Linked DNA regions of Nisaea sediminum. Each later gene encodes a partner of the first gene's protein in a complex. Links are inferred from orthologs where the notes say so. Each region holds a gene or a part of one and is shown in the gene's direction. Other genes may lie near its edges.

Region 1 (3,084 bases):
ACCTGATCTTCGCCGACGGCGAGCCCGAGATCGCCCGCTTCGGCGACGAAGAGGGCGCGGTTGGCGAGATCGTTCATGACCTGCTCCAGGAGGCCGAACTGGGCGGCCTGCTCGGCAGTCAACTGCGCCCCCATGGTCCGGCGCACGCGCTCGAACTCGTCGAGCACCTCGGCGGTCGTGATCTCGACATCGCCAACCTCGATGGCGGCCTTGCCGGTCGGGGAGCCGAGGAAAATATCGCCGATCCCCCAGACCGCGAAGGAGGCGATCAGCAGAACGAACAGTCCCTTGACGAAGATCGAGGTGACGCGGGAGCGGATCATTTGAAGCATGGGGTACGTCGCGGCTTTCTCGGGTTACGGGGCCCCTCACGGGGAGGCGCATAATAGAAGCGGGCCGATCCGTGCTGCAACTCGCAATTCCGAGTGAAATCCAGCCTCCCCACCTTATGATCCAATGTGCTAAGGCCATGCCGCCTTTTCAATCAGCGCCGAGGGAAGAACCGAGATGACACGCCGCGTCCTGATCGCCGGAAACTGGAAGATGAACCTGCTGCGCGCCGAGGGCGAGGCCCTGGCGGCCGCGCTGGCGGAGAATTTTGCCGCGGATGGCGCTGCGGACATGCTGGTTTGCCCTCCGGCGACCTTGATCGCTCCCGTCGCGGCCGTGCTGCACGGAAGCGCGGTCTCGGTCGGCGGACAGGACTGTCACATGAAGCCGAGCGGCGCCCATACCGGCGACGTCGCGGCGGCGATGATCAAGGATCTCGGCGGGTCCTATGTGATCGTCGGGCATTCGGAGCGCCGTGCGGACCATGACGAGAGTGATGCGACCGTAAAGGCGAAAGCGGAAGCGGCGCTCTCCGCCGGCCTGGTTCCGATCGTCTGTGTCGGCGAAACCGAAGCGGAACGCGATGCGGGCAAGGCGGAAGCCGTGGTCGAATCCCAGATTCGCGGCTCTCTTCCGGACGGCGCGACGGAAACCGGGATCGTGATCGCCTACGAGCCGGTCTGGGCCATCGGAACCGGCCGCACGCCGACGATCGATGACATCGCCTCCATGCATGCCCATATGCGCAAGGTCGCGGCATCGATGCTCGGTGGAGCGGATGCCCTCCGGTTGCTCTACGGCGGCTCCGTTAAGCCCGGAAACGCCGTCGAGATCCTTGGGCTTGCCGACGTCGACGGCGCTCTGGTCGGCGGTGCGAGCCTGAAGGCCGAGGATTTCCTCGCCATTGCCACCGCTGCTGGTTGACGGCAGCGGTATCAATTCGCTCTAGCCAAGTCGCGGCGGGGAAGCTACAACCCCGCGAGATTCATTCTACCGTCCTCGGCGCGATTTCTATTTTGCGCCGGACGAGAGCCGGGAAAGACCGATGATCGAAGTCCTGCTTGCCATTCACCTGATGATCGCGCTCGCGCTTGTCATTGTCGTTCTGCTGCAGCGGAGCGAAGGCGGCGGGCTCGGCATCGGCGGCGGAGGCGGCGGCGGAATGGGCGGCTTCATGTCGGCCCGCGGCACGGCCAACCTGCTCACCCGCAGCACCGCGATTCTCGCAGCGGCTTTCTTCGCCACCAGCATTCTGCTCGCGATTCTCGCCGAGACGAACAAGACCGGCTCGATCGCGGACCAGGTTCAGGAGAGTTCCGAACCGGCCGCTCCGACCGGTCCGCAGGCGCCTCTCTCGCAGTAACTCTAAGGTTTTCGGCGTACCTTGCGCCCCGCTCGAAATCGGGCGGGCGAAGGGGTGCGTTTTGATTAGGTCAGCTTCATCAATTCGGATATAACGCAGGTCCATGTCTCGCTTTATTTTCATCACCGGCGGCGTGGTTTCATCTCTCGGTAAAGGCCTCGCTTCTGCGGCCCTTGGCTCGTTGCTTCAGGCGCGTGGCTACAAGGTGCGTCTTCGTAAACTCGATCCCTATCTGAACGTGGATCCGGGCACCATGAGTCCGTATCAGCACGGCGAGGTCTTCGTGACCGATGATGGGGCGGAGACTGATCTCGACCTCGGCCATTACGAGCGTTTCACGGGCGTCTCGGCGACCAAGAACGACAGTGTGACCACCGGTCAGATTTATATGGACGTGATTTCGAGGGAGCGCCGCGGCGACTATCTCGGCGCCACGATCCAGGTCATTCCGCACGTCACCGACGCGATCAAGGAATTCTGCCGCTCGAATCTCGGGGACGAGGATTTCGTGCTCTGCGAGATCGGCGGCACGGTTGGCGACATCGAAAGCCTGCCGTTCCTGGAAGCGATCCGCCAGCTCGGCAACGAACTCGGCCGCGAACGCTCGCTCTTCGTGCACCTGACGCTGGTCCCGTGGATCGCCTCGGCGGGCGAACTCAAGACCAAGCCGACGCAGCATTCGGTCAAGGAACTGCAGAGTGTCGGTATCCAGCCCGACATCCTGCTATGCCGTTCGGAGCACGAGATTCCTGCCGATCAGAAGCGCAAGATCGCGCTCTTCTGCAACATCCGTCCGGAAGCGGTGATCCCGGCGCTCGACGTGGATTCGATCTATCACGTCCCGGTCGCCTACCATAACGAGGGTTTCGACGTCGAAGTTTGCCGCCATTTCGGGCTGCTGGACGAGACGACGCCCGAACCGGATCTCTCGCGCTGGACCGACATCACCCACACGGTGCGCAACCCGGAAGGCACGGTGAAGATCGCCGTGGTCGGCAAGTACACGAGCCTGCTCGACAGCTACAAGTCGCTCGCGGAATCCCTCGCCCATGGCGGTATCGCCAACAAGGTGAAGGTCGAGCTCGACTGGATCGACAGCGAGATCTTCGAGCGCGACGACACCATTCACCGCCTCGAGGACGTGCATGGCATCCTGGTGCCGGGCGGCTTCGGCGAACGCGGTGCGGAAGGCAAGATCAAGGCCGTCACCTTCGCGCGTGAGCACAAGATTCCCTATTTCGGCATCTGTTTCGGCATGCAGATGGCGGTGATCGAGGCGGCGCGCGCTCTTGCCGGGATGGAAGGCGCGGGCTCGACCGAGTTCGGCCCCTGCGACCTGCCCGTCGTCGGTCTCCTGACCGAGTGGGTGCGCGGCAACGAGATGGAAAAGC
Region 2 (3,254 bases), on another replicon or contig:
CCCCGCGCGCGGTTGCGGCCAAGCGCAGCAAGAAGGTCTCCGAGATCTTCGGCCGGTCCGGCGCCGACGCCGAAGCGGCACAGGCCTAAGGACGGAGAAGAGCCATGGCGGCGACGAAGAAGAAGGCTGGCAAGACGGTCACGGTCACCCAGATCGGCAGCCCGATCGGCCGGACCAAGGACCAGGAGCAGACCCTGATCGGTCTCGGTCTGAACAAAATGCATCGCACGCGCACCCTGGAGGACACTCCGTCGGTTCGCGGCATGATCAATAAGGTTCACCATCTGGTGCGCGTCGAAGACGCGTCCTAAGGCGATCAGGCAGTACATCAAGGCGATCCGGCCGTTGCCGGAACGAGGGCAAGAACGATGAAACTCAACGAACTTCGCGACAATCCGGGCGCGCGTCCGTCCGGCAAGCGGGTCGGCCGCGGTGCCGGTTCCGGCCTCGGCAAGACCGCCGGCAAGGGTCAGAAGGGTCAGACCTCGCGCTCCGGCGTTGCCATCAACGGCTTCGAGGGCGGCCAGATGCCGATCCATCGCCGCCTGCCGAAGCGTGGCTTCAAGAACCCGTTCCGCAAGGAATACGCGCCGGTCAATGTCGGCACGATCCAGGCGGCGATCGACGCGGGCAAGCTCGACGGCAAGAAGACCATCGATGCCGCGGCGCTTCAGGCCGCCGGCGTGGTCGGTCGTCTGCGCGACGGCGTGCGCCTGCTTGCAACGGGCGAGCTGAAGGCCAAAGTTAAGGTGGAAGTTGCCGGTGCATCGGCTGCCGCGATCGCGGCGGTCGAGAAGGCCGGTGGTTCCGTTACGGTTGCGGCCGCCGCCGCGAAGCCGGGCAAAGAAGCGGGCGACTCCTCCAGCGAGTAACCTGACATCCACCGATTGGGTTCAGCGACATGGCATCCAGCGCCGAGCAATACGCTTCATCGATCAACTTCGGGGCCTTCGCGAAAGCGACGGAACTCAAGAAACGCATCTGGTTCACACTGGGTGCGTTGATCGTTTACCGCCTCGGGACCTATATCCCGATCCCGGGCATCGACCCGGCGGTGCTGGAGCAGATCTTCTCGCAGAATTCCGGCGGCATCCTCGGCATGTTCGACATGTTCGCGGGCGGTGCGCTGGGCCGCATGACGATCTTTGCGCTGAACATCATGCCGTACATCTCCGCGGCCATCATCATGCAGCTGATGACCGCGGTGTCGCCCAGCCTCGAGACCCTGAAAAAGGAAGGCGAGACCGGGCGCAAGAAGATCAACCAGTACACCCGCTATCTGACGGTGCTGCTGGCGGCCTTCCAGGCCTACGGCATCGCTACCGGGCTCGAGTCCATGGCGGACGGCACGGCTGTCGGCAATCCGGGCTATTTCTTCCGCGCGACTGCGGTGATCACCCTGGTCGGCGGGACCGTCTTCCTGATGTGGCTCGGTGAGCAGATCACCGCGCGCGGCGTCGGCAACGGCATTTCGCTGATCATCTTCGCCGGTATCGTGGCGCAGCTTCCGACAGCGCTTGCTGGCACGCTGGAACTCGGCCGGACCGGCGCGCTTTCCGCTGCTGTTATCGTGCTGATCCTGATCATGGCGGTCGCCGTCATCGCCGGCATCGTGTTCGTTGAGCGCTCGCAGCGCCGGATCACGGTGCAGTATCCGAAGCGCCAGGTCGGCAACCGGATGTTCGGCGGAGAGAACTCGCATCTTCCGCTCAAGATCAACGTCTCGGGCGTCATTCCGCCGATCTTCGCTAGCTCCATTTTGCTGATGCCGGTGACGGTCGCGCAGATGACCACGGCCGGCGGCGGCGGGCCGGAGTGGCTCACGACCTTCACCGCGATGGTGGGCCGCGGACAGCCGCTTTACATGGCGATCTTCGTCAGCCTGATCGTGTTCTTCGCGTTCTTCTATACCGCCATCGTCTTCAATCCGGCGGAGACCGCGGACAACTTGCGGAAATACGGCGGCTTTGTGCCCGGGATCCGTCCCGGCAAGAACACGGCCGATTATCTCGACTACGTTCTGACCAGGCTCACGGTGCTGGGTGCCGGCTATCTCGCCGCGATCTGCATCCTTCCCGAGATCCTGATCAGCCAATATCAGGTGCCCTTCTATTTCGGGGGAACGAGCCTGCTCATCGTCGTGACGGTGACCATGGATACTGTGGGCCAGATCCAGTCGCATCTGCTGGCGCATCAGTATGAGGGCCTGATCAAAAAATCAAAACTGAGGGGGAAACGTCGATGAATCTGATTTTGCTCGGCCCTCCGGGTGCCGGAAAGGGGACCCAGGCGAAGCGCCTGGAGGACAAGTTCAAGATCGTCCAGCTCTCCACCGGTGACATGCTGCGCGCGGCGATCGCGTCTGGCAGCGATGTCGGCCTGAAGGCGAAGAGCATCATCGACGCAGGCGGTCTGGTCTCCGACGACATCATGGTTCAGATGATTTCCGAACGTGTCGACGAGCCGGATTGCAAGAACGGTTTCATTCTCGACGGCTTCCCGCGCACCGTGGCGCAGGCGGAAGCGCTCGACGTCATGCTGGCCGACAAGGGCCTGAAGATCGATCACGTGATCGAACTCAAGGTCGACGAAAGCATCCTGTTTGATCGCATCCGTACCCGGATCGCACAGACACCGGAAGCCGAGCGTCGCAGCGACGACAACGAAGAGACGCTGAAGAAGCGGCTCGATGTGTACAAGGAACAGACCGCTCCGATCACGCCGTATTACGCGGCCAAGGGAGCGCTGAAGACGGTGGACGGCATGGCCTCCATCGAAGAGGTGAGTGCTCAGATCGACGCGATCGCGGCGGCCTGAGTTTGGGATTTGAGGTGCGGGTAAACCGGTTGACTCGGCAATTCGGTTGCGTATAATCCGCGCCCTCGGTTTCGGAGAAACCGTGCGTATTCGCTTGCGCGAATTTTCCGAGTTCGGTGCCTGGGTCAGATGACCCGTAATTTTGTTGGACGCTGACAAGCGTTGTACTGAGGAGTTTGCTCGTGGCGCGCATCGCAGGCGTGAATATCCCGACGCAAAAGCGTGTCGAGATTGCTTTGACATACATTCATGGTATCGGCCGGACCACCTCCACAAAGATCTGTGAGAGCGTCGGTATCCCGCGCGAGCGCCGTGTACATGAACTGACCGAAGACGAAGTCGCGCGCCTGCGCGAGGTCATCGACCGCGATCAGGTGGTCGAGGGTGACCTGCGCCGCAAGGTGGCGATGGACATCAAGCGTCTGATGGACCTGGGC

What was found.
Region 2: the proteins of secG (region 1) and secY are in contact, whole or in part, in a crystal structure (PDB 5AWW), measured with the Thermus thermophilus proteins. The link is inferred for Nisaea sediminum from one-to-one orthologs. Residues at the interface, in WP_223903268.1 of Thermus thermophilus: Tyr5, Ile9, Tyr12, Leu13, Ala16, Leu19, Val20, Val23, Leu24, Gln26, Glu27, Pro28, Gln30, Gly31, Ala32, Asp34, Leu35, Met36, Gly37, Gly38, Ser39, Ala40, Asp41, Leu42, Phe43, Ala45, Arg46, Val48, Tyr53, Thr56; in WP_096411648.1 of Thermus thermophilus: Leu14, Gln16, Arg17, Phe20, Ile34, Pro35, Pro37, Ile72, Arg108, Arg109, Asn112, Gln113, Arg116, Ile117, Ile120, Pro145, Gly146, Trp147, Phe152, Phe155, Val156, Val159, Thr160, Val162, Ala163, Gly164, Ala166, Leu167, Trp170, Glu173.

The regions. Positions count from the first base shown.
Region 1 is NZ_JACZCQ010000002.1:24,529-27,612, forward strand. What follows is about bases 269-3,034. They hold secG (preprotein translocase subunit SecG), read left to right. Parts: upstream 269-1,375; coding sequence 1,376-1,693; downstream 1,694-3,034. Other genes in these bases: IG122_RS03595 (SurA N-terminal domain-containing protein), read right to left, coding at 269-332; tpiA (triose-phosphate isomerase), read left to right, coding at 508-1,254; IG122_RS03610 (CTP synthase), read left to right, coding at 1,797-3,034. In the rest of the region: more of IG122_RS03595, read right to left, coding at 1-268; more of IG122_RS03610, read left to right, coding at 3,035-3,084. UniProt on the Bacillus subtilis protein: Involved in protein export. Participates in an early event of protein translocation.
Region 2 is NZ_JACZCQ010000013.1:168,484-171,737, reverse strand. What follows is about bases 138-3,073. They hold secY (preprotein translocase subunit SecY), read left to right. Parts: upstream 138-901; coding sequence 902-2,245; downstream 2,246-3,073. Other genes in these bases: rpsM (30S ribosomal protein S13), read left to right, coding at 3,000-3,073; IG122_RS21870 (adenylate kinase), read left to right, coding at 2,242-2,817; rplO (50S ribosomal protein L15), read left to right, coding at 369-872; rpmD (50S ribosomal protein L30), read left to right, coding at 138-311. Also shown: rpsE (30S ribosomal protein S5), read left to right, coding at 1-89; more of rpmD, read left to right, coding at 105-137; more of rpsM, read left to right, coding at 3,074-3,254. UniProt on the Bacillus subtilis protein: The central subunit of the protein translocation channel SecYEG. Consists of two halves formed by TMs 1-5 and 6-10.